DNA from 2 places in the Anaerotruncus sp. AF02-27 genome. Region 2 is predicted to be linked to the other one. Evidence: predicted binding sites of a transcription regulator. Region 2 holds the regulator's gene; the other holds the start of a gene.
The links. Region 2 encodes LexA, which represses DNA repair genes until DNA is damaged. Its sites were predicted from a motif close to CNAACANNTGTTNG; they were not measured.
Positions count from the first base shown of each region.

Region 1 (5,493 bases), on a different contig from region 2:
ATTTCCCACATCGCGTTCGCCGCGCCAGGTGTGCGTTCCGGACTGACGATCGGGGAATTTATCGCACCGCGTAAAAGCAACTATTATGTTTACCGCAACGACTGCGCGGATTTGCAGATCGACTGCGCGCAGCTTGACGAGAAGTACATTGCTTCCCACAAAATGATCCTGATTTCCGGCACCTCGCTTTCTCATTCTCCGGTACGTGAAGCAGTTTTCCTCGCCATGGAGTTCGCGCGCAGGAACGGTACAAAAATTGCACTCGACCTTGACTACCGTGAGGGAACCTGGGATAGTGTGCAGGAGGCGAGCATCTATTATATGATGGCCTGTGAAAAGGCCGATATGGTGCTTGGCACCCGAGAGGAATTCGACGTGATGGAATACTGTTATATGCCGGACAGCCATGACAACCGTGCTTCGGCCAACCGTCTGCTGAAAGCGGGCGTTTCGATCGTCTCGATTAAGAAAGGGAAAAAAGGTTCGGACGTTTATACGTCGGATGGACAGGTATATGAAGGAAGCACCTATCCCGCCAAAATCGAAAACACCTTTGGCGCGGGCGATTCTTATTCCGGGGCCTTCAACTATTGCATGATCCACGGGATTTCGGTTCCGGAAGCACTCAAATACGCGGCGGCTTCCTCTTCGATCACCATTTCCGGACAGAGCTGTTCGGAAGCGATGCCAAATCTCGTACAGGTCGAAGAATATATGCGCACCCATGAATATGGCGCGCAGGATTGAGAATTGAGGGGTTTTTCTTAAAATAGTCGAATCACTTGAGAAAGCGCGGCGGCAAAACTTTCGTTTTGCCGCCGCGCTTTCTCGGGCTATAGGTTGCGATCCGAAAGAAACGATATCCCTATTCTTCCAGCTCACCTATAATGAGATCTCATTTGGTACGCAACCTTATAGTATAAATCATTCTGGAAAAAATAGATACTGCTCACCAGAAGATTTGTTTTGAACACCATGTACAAGGTGAACAAATGTTCTGTATCTAAAATCGGATTATGAGGCTAGAGAATTTAAACAATTTTGCTCTATTTTCAGTATTTACATAAAAAATTCGGTGTTTTACACAAATTTAAGGGGTTTTTGGGAGATAAATAAATTGGCTCTAAATATCCGTTTTCTGTTACAATATGCATAGTGAAGTTGCGCTTTATTTATGATATGATAAAAACGTTGAAATATCAGCGTTCAATTAAATGCAGGTAATAGATTAACGAATAGATCCGATTGTCGAGGATGAACAAATAATGTCAAATGAATTTATACTGAATGCACCCTATAAGCCGACCGGAGACCAGCCGCAGGCAATCGAAAAACTGACGCAGGGCGTGCTCGCGGGATATAAAGAGCAGGCCCTTTTGGGCGTGACCGGCTCCGGAAAGACCTTTACAATGGCAAACGTTATCGCGCGTCTCAACCGGCCCACGCTGGTGCTCGCGCATAACAAGACGCTGGCCGCGCAGCTTTGCAGCGAGTTCAAGGAGTTTTTTCCCAACAACGCTGTCGAGTATTTTGTAAGTTACTACGACTACTACCAGCCGGAAGCGTATATCGCGAACACCGATACCTACATCGAAAAGGACTCGGCCATCAACGATGAGATCGAAAAGCTGCGCCATTCGGCGACGGCGGCCCTTGGCGAACGCCGGGATGTCGTTATTGTTGCGAGCGTTTCCTGCATCTATACGCTGGGTGACCCAATCGACTATAAAAACATGGTGATCTCCCTGCGTACCGGCCAGCAGCGGGACCGGGACGAGCTTCTTAAAAAGCTCGTAGAGCTGCAGTACGAACGCAATGACATCAATTTTGTGCGCAATAAATTCCGGGTCCGTGGGGATGTTGTGGAAATATTTCCAGCCTACTGGAGCGATACGGCTATCCGTGTGGAGTTCTTTGGGGACGAGATCGACCGCATCACAGAAATCAATACGGTGACCGGAGAGGTCAAAAATATCGTGAACCACGCCGCAATTTATCCGGCCTCCCATTACATCGTTCCACGCGAAAAGATGCTGACAGCGATCGATGAGATCCGCCGCGAATGTGACGAACGGGTGTCCTGCTTTAAGAGTCAGGGTAAACTCATCGAGGCACAGCGAATTATGGAACGCACCAACTATGACATCGAAATGCTTCAGGAGGTCGGATTCTGTAAGGGCATTGAAAACTATTCCCGTGTTATTTCCGGCCGTGCGCCGGGTTCCACGCCATATACGCTGCTCGACTATTTCCCGGATGATTTTCTGCTGTTTGTAGACGAAAGCCATGTGACTCTGCCGCAGGTGCGGGGGATGTATGGAGGCGACCAGTCGCGTAAACGCAGCCTGATTGATTACGGTTTCCGGCTGCCGTCCGCGCTTGACAACAGGCCGCTCAATTTCGACGAGTTTTACCAGAAGCTCAATCAAATCATTTTCGTCAGCGCGACGCCGGGCAGCCTGGAGCGTGAAAAAAGTGCTCAGATTGTCGAGCAGGTGATCCGTCCGACTGGACTTGTCGATCCGGAGATCGAGGTGCGCCCGGTCGAAGGGCAGATCGACGACCTGCTTTCCGAAATTAACCTGCGCGCGGAAAAAGGGGAACGGGTGCTTGTCACAACGCTCACCAAGAAGATGGCGGAGGATCTCACCGCATATATGGAGAATATGGGGGTTAAAATCCGGTATATGCACCATGACATCGATACGATCGAACGCATGGAGATCATCCGTGACCTGCGTCTTGGGGAGTTCGACGTGCTGGTTGGCATCAACCTGCTGCGCGAAGGCCTCGATATCCCGGAGGTTTCGCTTGTGGCGATCCTCGATGCGGATAAGGAAGGGTTCCTGCGCAGCGAAACGTCGCTGGTGCAGACAGTCGGCCGCGCCGCCCGAAACGCCGGGGGAAAGGTTATCATGTACGCCGACTCGGTCACCGAATCGATGGAGAACGCGATTCGGGAGACCTACCGCCGCCGCGAGATTCAGATCGCCTACAATAAGGAACACGGCATCACGCCGCAGACGATCAAAAAGGATGTCCGCGACATCATCGAAATCTCTGCGAAGGAGGAGCCCTCCTCTGGGAAAAAGCGCGGCAAGAAGATGGGCCACAGGGAGCGCGAAGCGATGATTGCGAAACTGACCGCTGAGATGAAGAATGCGGCAAAAATTTTGGAATTTGAGCATGCCGCCTACCTGCGTGACAAAATCCAGAAGCTCAAAGCGGAAGATGAGAAACCGAATAGGCTGCCTTCGATGAAAGGCAGGAAATAAGTGCGCGGCAAATCCGCGCATCTCGCCGCGTAAATGCCGCGGCAGGCTGGAGGAACAAAATTAGATGGCACTTGATAAAATTGTAATTAAAGGCGCGCGGGAGCACAATTTGAAGGACGTAGATCTGGAAATCCCGCGTGACAAGCTAATTGTCTTTACAGGGCTTTCCGGCTCGGGAAAGAGCTCCCTGGCATTCGATACAATCTATGCCGACGGGCAGCGGCGGTATGTCGAAAGCCTGTCGAGCTATGCCCGGCAGTTTTTGGGACAGATGGAAAAACCGGACGTCGATTCGATCGAGGGGCTTTCGCCCGCGATTTCAATCGATCAGAAGACCACTTCCAAAAACCCGCGTTCCACGGTCGGCACCGTGACAGAAATCTACGATTATCTGCGTCTGCTTTACGCGCGCATTGGCATTCCGCACTGCCCGGTCTGCGGCCGGCCGATCGAACAGCAGACGGTCGACCAGATGGTGGACAAGGTGATGTCTCTGCCGCAGGGGACCCGTGTGCAGATCCTTGCGCCGACCGTGCGCGGCAGGAAGGGCGAACATATCAAGGAGTTTGACGCCGCGCGCCGGTCGGGTTATGTCCGCGTGCGTGTCGACGGGAATCTGTACGATCTCTCGGAGGAGATCCGGCTTGAAAAAAATAAGAAGCACACAATCGAAATCATTGTGGACCGGCTCGTGGTCAAAGAGGAGATCCGTTCTCGCTTGGCGGATTCGCTTGAAACAGCGCTTGCGCTTTCAGGTGGTCTGGCGGTCGTCGACGCAGATGGGGAAGAACTGACCTTCTCCCAGAACTACTCCTGCCCGGACCACGACATCAGCATTGAGGAACTGACCCCGCGCATGTTCTCTTTCAATGCGCCGTACGGCGCATGCGAAAAGTGTACAGGGCTCGGCACTTTCCTGAAGGTCGACCCGGACCTTGTGATCCCCAACAAACGCCTGACCATCCGGGAGGGCGCGATCCGCGCCTCCGGCTGGTACTACGCCGAAGGCGGAATCGCGCAGATGTACTACGAAGGACTGGCGGCGCATTACGGCTTTTCGCTTGATGTGCCGGTGGGGAAGCTTTCGCAGAAGGTCATTGACATCCTGCTTTACGGCACCAACGGCGAAAAGATCCAGATGCACCGTGAAAACGGGACTACCAAAGGCACCTACTACACCGATTTTGAGGGGATTGTCAACAACCTGGAACGCCGGTTCCGGGAGACCAATTCGAGCTGGATGCGTGAAGAGATCACCAACTGGATGAACAGCGTCGAGTGTCCGGTCTGCCACGGCGCTCGGCTCAATAAGACCGTGTTGGCGGTGACGGTCGGCGGGCTTAACATCAGCGAATTCTGCAAGTTGTCGGTGACGGCCGCGCTCGAATTTCTCGATGGACTTACGCTCACCGCACGCGAGCAGATGATCTCCGAGCTGATCATCAAGGAAATCCGCGAGAGGCTCGGTTTTCTGCGCAGTGTCGGGCTCGAATACCTCACGCTGGCGCGGTCGGCCGGGACTCTTTCAGGCGGTGAAAGCCAGCGCATTCGGCTGGCCACCCAGATCGGCTCATCGCTGATGGGGGTGCTTTATATTCTGGATGAGCCGTCGATCGGGCTTCATCAGCGGGACAATGACAAGCTGATCGCGACGCTCAAGCGGCTGCGCGACCTTGGCAACACGCTGATCGTGGTAGAGCACGACGAGGACACGATGTACGCGGCCGATTATATCGTCGATGTCGGTCCGGGCGCGGGTGTGCACGGCGGTCAAATCGTCTGCGCGGGCACGGTGGACGAAATCAAGGCGTGCAAAGGATCGATCACCGGACAGTATCTGTCCGGTGCGAAGCATATCCCGCTGCCTGTCGAACGCCGGAAAGGGAATGGCAACTTCCTCAAAATCGTCGGCGCTGCGGAAAACAACCTCAAAGAGGTGAATGTGGACATCCCGCTTGGCGTGTTCACCTGTGTGACCGGCGTCTCCGGCTCTGGAAAGAGCTCTTTAATCAATGAAGTGCTTTATAAACGGCTGACGCGAGAACTCACCAACCCACGGGTCAAGCCCGGAAAGCATATTGACATTGAAGGGATCGAACAGGTTGACAAGGTGATCGACATCAACCAGTCTCCGATCGGACGCACGCCGCGCTCCAATCCGGCGACCTACACCGGCGTTTTCACCGACATCCGTGAGCTTTTCGCACAGACTGCCGAT
Region 1 is NZ_QSBX01000002.1:55,893-61,385, forward strand. Features, by position in the region: gene iolC (5-dehydro-2-deoxygluconokinase) at 1-747, shown strand, start outside; gene uvrB (excinuclease ABC subunit UvrB) at 1,266-3,275, shown strand; gene uvrA (excinuclease ABC subunit UvrA) at 3,340-5,493, shown strand, end outside.
Region 1: a site for LexA is predicted at 986-999, ahead of uvrB (excinuclease ABC subunit UvrB). Genes of this name have one in related genera too.

Region 2 (5,493 bases):
TGATGTCATGTGTTTCAAGTCGAAGAGTCCCTGCATCGAAAAAGTGCAGGAATTATTTTTGGCAATTTTGACGAAGGCTGGTTTACCAGATCTGATATCAACACTTAACTACAACAGGGAGACACATCCCTCCCTGTTGCAGACTGGCAGGCCGGCAAAACCCTGTCAATTTCGCCGGCAGTCCTTGTTGTGGATCATTTATGAATATGGTAAGATGAAAATGATAAATCGGAAGTTGTTGGGAGCTAAGCACTATGAAAAAGGTTTTAATTGGTGGTTTTATTTCATTGATTGGGAGCATTTGGACGTTGGCCATCACTTTGCTGGCAGCCAATAATTTAACTTCTGAATGGCCAACACCACCGGGAAGATTTTTAACTACGATATCTCAATTTGGCATAATGCCTTACTTTATGATTTCAATTGTATTCCTGCTTTTAGGCATTGTTTTAATGGCAATTGAGTATTTCAAAAAAGAAAACTGACTTTCTTTTGTCGGGCAGCTGCCTTCATTTTCCTATTTTCGCCAAACGCGGACAGCCAAATATCCGCGCTTTTCCCGTAACGAGGCGGCGCGGCCGCAGGCACCCCGAAAAGTAAACATTGTTTGAAGCTTCCGCCCGTCTGCTTGACTAACCGGCAAAATCCGTTATACTTAGTTAGGTACGGGATACCTGTACCTAATGTTGCAAGGGAAAGAGGTGCTGCCATGAAGAAGCTTTTGGCGCTGCTGTGCGCGCTGACGCTCCTATCCGCTCTGTCCGGCTGCGGAAAACCGGCAGCGGACGTGACCGAGCTGCCCATCTCCTCCATTTCGGTCGTGGAGGTCGCCGACCCGGAACAGGCGATCCGTGAAATCTACGCGGAGATCACGATGGCCGGAATATCCGATGCTGACGACAGGGTGCTGCAGGACAAGTTTCTGATTGATCCGGACATGCTGGAGGATTACGTGGTCAAGTATTCAAGCGGCCGGTTCGGCGTGGCCGATGTGTTCATCCTGAAACCTGTCGAGGACGAGGTGCTCACTGTGCGCGAAGCGCTCGAAAAGGTGAAGCTCAGCCGTGTCAAGGAGTTTGAAAATTACGACATCTATAATTCCTATCAGATCGCGCAGGACGCGCAGATCTTTGAACAAGGGGATTATGTGATCATGCTTATGCTCGAGGACACCGAAAAAGCACGCGGGATCATTGACAAATATATCCCCAAAAGTTGAATGGAAAAAAGGACGGCCGTTGGCCGTCCTTTTTTTACCAATGTAAAATTCCATAAAATTACTTTTGCCGGACGGCATCCTGTGGTATAATAGCCGCAGAGCGGCTATTATACCGGGTTTATGGCCAGGCAGATGCGTCGGCAAAGCCGACTCCCTGCCCGATGGCCTATTCTCCCAGCTTCTACGCAGGACGATCCGCGCCTTTGGCGCTGCCGCCTCTTTCCTGCCATAATCCCGTAAGTTTCCGGACAGGCAGATCCATATCCAGGCAAGATAAAGGAGTCAAACGCCAATGTATGAAAAACGCCCGAGCCGCCGTGTCGGCGCGCTCGACGAGCTGCGCGGCCTGCTGATCCTGCTGATGGTCTATTATCACGGCGCCTATGATGCGGCCGTAATCTTTGGGGCGGATTTCCCGTTCTTCTTCTCCAGGCCAATGCAGTGGCTGCAAACTTTTATCTCTTGTGGGTTCATTATTATCTCCGGGATGTCCGCCCGTTTTTCCCGCAACAACCTGCGCCGTGGTGTGCAGGTGCTGGGACTTGGGCTCCTGCTGACCGCCGCGACTCTTTTTGTGATGCCGGATCAGCGGGTGATGTTCGGTATCCTGCATTTTCTCGGAAGCGCGATGATCCTGTTCGCGCTCTTTGAAAAGCAGCTCGATAAAATCCCCACCGTCCTCGGCGCGCCGCTGTTTGTGGCCATCTTCATCCTGACTCTTTATGTTCCGCGTGGGATGCTCGGGTATCCGCCGTTCTGGACCCCGCTTCCGGACATGCTCTATCAAACTGGCTTTCTCTTTCCGCTGGGATTCCCGTCGAACGGATTTTTCTCCTCCGACTATTTCCCGCTTATCCCAAATCTATTCCTTTTCTTTGGCGCTACTTACCTTGGTGTCTACGCCAAAAACGGTCAGATTCCAGAATTTTGCTATCGGACCCGATTTTCCTGGTTGGCATGGGTTGGACGGCACACGATCTGGGTCTATATGCTGCATCAGCCGATTGTGTATGCGTTTTTATGGATTTATTTCCGTCTGTTCCCAGCGGCCTAGCCATGCGGTTCCGCGGTAAAATCCAGTTTTTGAAAGGATGATGACCGGCTGTGCGTAAAGTCCTTCTGATCTGCTTATCCATCCTCTTGCTTTCCACAAGTGCCAGCGGTCGGATTGCCGCCGCGGAACCGGTTTTGATGCCCGGAATGTCCTGTCTCGCGCTCTATGAAGATTTTTCAAGCCGCTTGGCAAGCGGACAGATCATTCGCACCGAAATTGGGTTTGATTCCCTTTATGACTTTGTAAGTTACACCCAGGAGGAAATCTCCTTTCATAATAACGATAACGGCAAGTTGGAATTGACCTATCGGTCCCGGCAGCCGTTTGTATTCTGGCACTATCCGCAAGCGGATTATTATGATGGCAACAACTATTATTATTCCTACAACGGCGATTGGTTCATCGATCTGCACAACCGGTTCACCGAGCATCTGCGTCAGGATTTCATGGGTATTCCTACTTTCATCCTGGAGGATTATCCCATCGTGCGTGACGAGGTGTTTTATCAGGACTTTTCCTTCTTTGGCTATCTGACCACACAGGCGCCTGGTTCTAACCGGCGGTATACGCTAACCGCAAAGATTAGCTTGGACGGAGACTTCGAATCGATCGGGATTACAATTTCGGAGCTTGACCAGAATGGTGAAACCCATTACCAGCATTATTATCGGATCGTCTACAGCGATGTCAATGCAGAGCTGAAAATTACGCCGCCTCCAGATTTGGATAAGGCGGGACTGGAGCTGCTGAAAGAAAATTTGGAAAAAGGAAAAGGACCGGATGCGGCACATCCGGTCCAATCTGTTTGAGGTGTGTTTTGAGGAGGGTAGAGATACTCAAAATGTTTGCGGCTTATCTTGAGTACAGTTTTATTATACCCCTTCTTTTCCAAAAGTTGTGAATGACTTGTGTCCTAATTTTAAAAAATTGTGCTATTTTCTCTGAATAAACTATTGATAGTGGAGAAATTTGTCTTTTCCTTCCGACGCTTTTGCGAACGTTTGTTTGTCATTCTCTTCGAAAAATGATATACTATTCTCAGAGACATTTGGAGCACCACATAAAGGAGGGCGTCCCATGCGGGAACTGACCGAAAAAGAAGCCTCTATATTTGATCTGATACGCCAGTCGATCGACTGCGGCGTAGTCCCAAGCGTGCGGGAAATTTGCACGCGCCTCGGGATTAAATCCACTTCCACCGTCCACCGCTACCTGAACAGCCTGGAGGAAAAGGGCTATATTCTGCGTGACCACAACCTCAACCGGTCAATCCGGTTGTCGAATGCCCAGGTGGCGCGCGTCCCGGTCGTTGGGGTGGTCACCGCCGGGCAGCCGATTCTTGCCGTCGAAGCAATTGAAGATTATATCCCTGTTTCGCTGCCGGGCGATGCGAAAGAGCTCTTTGCGCTTCGGGTGCGCGGGGAAAGCATGATCAACGCGGGCATCCTGGACGGCGATCTTGTGATTGCCCGCCGGTGTACCACCGCACATAACGGAGAAATTGTGATTGCGCTGATCGATGATGAAGCGACCGTCAAACGGTTTTACAAGGAGAATGGCGGTTATCGCCTGCAGCCGGAAAATGACACCATGCAGCCGATCCTGACCGACCATGTTGCGATTCTGGGGCGCGTAGTGGCTCTGCAGCGGGAGTACTGAAAAAAAGATCCCATCCTTACGGATGGGATCTTTTTATACTGGCATCGACCTATTTTCCCGGGACGTCACCATCCAAGTATCTTCGGCACCGCTGAGCTTAACTACTGTGTTCGGAATGGGAACAGGTGGGACCTCAGCGTCATAAACACCAGTAATTGGCTCCCCCTGTCTGGCTCGAACAGACGACCCTGCGGTTAACAGCCGCATGCTCTACCGACTGAGCTAAGGAGGAATATAAACCACAGCAGAGTCGCCCCTGCTGTGGTCAGAGCTGGCATCGACCTATTTTTCCAGGGCGTCACCACCCAAGTATCTTCGGCACCGCTGAGCTTAACTACTGTGTTCGGAATGGGAACAGGTGGGACCTCAGCGTCATAAACACCAGCCAATATGCAATTAAAATGGTGACCCGTGCGGGAATCGAACCCGCGTTACCGGCGTGAGAGGCCGGTGTCTTAACCGCTTGACCAACGGGCCATGGACAGCCTTCCCAGCCCTGCTGGACCGGAGCGCCCTTCGGGCGACGGCTGTTCAAAAGGGGTTACATACCCCCCTTTGGATCCCCCGTTGGGTGTCGTCTGCGACGACCCGCCGCCTTCAGCCGCGGATTCGGGATAAGGTGTGCCTGCGGCACAGAATGCCTTCTAAAAGCTTCCTCTATCTATGCGGTGCTTTCCCCTTCCGGGCTTTCTGCCCTCCGGTCACACCTCTCACTTTCTGGTGCGCCATCAGGGACTCGAACCCGGGACCCGCTGATTAAGAGTCAGCTGCTCTACCAACTGAGCTAATGGCGCATATTGGCGGCCTTCCCGGACTCTGTCCGGAGCGGCTTCGCCGACGGCCGCTCAAAGGGTTCCACCCTTTGGATCCTGGCTTGTGTCGTCTGCGACGACCCATGGCCTTTGGCCATGGATTTGGAATTCGGTGTGCTGCGCACATCCTTCGTGCGCCCCGCACCCTCAAAATCGAACAATGAAAACTTCATACCCTGCGAGACCAAAATCCGCTTGGTCAAGCCCTCGACCGATTAGTATCACCTTGCTGCACGTGTCGCCACGCTTCCACATGTGACCTATCAACCTTGTAGTCTTCAAGGGGTCTTACCTGGTTATCCAGTGGGATATCTTATCTTAAGGCCGGCTTCACGCTTAGATGCCTTCAGCGTTTATCCGATCCGCACTTAGCTGCCCAGCTGTGCCGTTGGCACGACAACTGGTGCACCAGAGGTGCGTCCATCCCGGTCCTCTCGTACTAGGGACAGCTCCTTTCAAATATCCTGCGCCCACGACAGATAGGGACCGAACTGTCTCACGACGTTCTGAACCCAGCTCGCGTACCGCTTTAATTGGCGAACAGCCAAACCCTTGGGACCGAATACAGCCCCAGGATGCGATGAGCCGACATCGAGGTGCCAAACCTCCCCGACGATGTGGACTCTTGGGGGAGATCAGCCTGTTATCCCCAGGGTAGCTTTTATCCGTTGAGCGATGGCATTTCCACTCACATACCACCGGATCACTAACTCCAACTTTCGTTACTGCTCGAGATGTCTCTCTCGCAG
Region 2 is NZ_QSBX01000003.1:94,326-99,818, reverse strand. Features, by position in the region: gene DWV16_RS04215 (hypothetical protein) at 255-485, shown strand; gene DWV16_RS04210 (DUF4358 domain-containing protein) at 710-1,219, shown strand; gene DWV16_RS04205 (heparan-alpha-glucosaminide N-acetyltransferase domain-containing protein) at 1,512-2,273, shown strand; gene DWV16_RS04200 (hypothetical protein) at 2,324-3,082, shown strand; gene lexA (transcriptional repressor LexA) at 3,351-3,932, shown strand; rRNA gene rrf (5S ribosomal RNA) at 3,969-4,085, opposite strand; tRNA gene DWV16_RS04185 (tRNA-Asn) at 4,089-4,164, opposite strand; rRNA gene rrf (5S ribosomal RNA) at 4,202-4,318, opposite strand; tRNA gene DWV16_RS04175 (tRNA-Glu) at 4,335-4,409, opposite strand; tRNA gene DWV16_RS04170 (tRNA-Lys) at 4,651-4,726, opposite strand; rRNA gene DWV16_RS04165 (23S ribosomal RNA) at 4,940-5,493, opposite strand, start outside.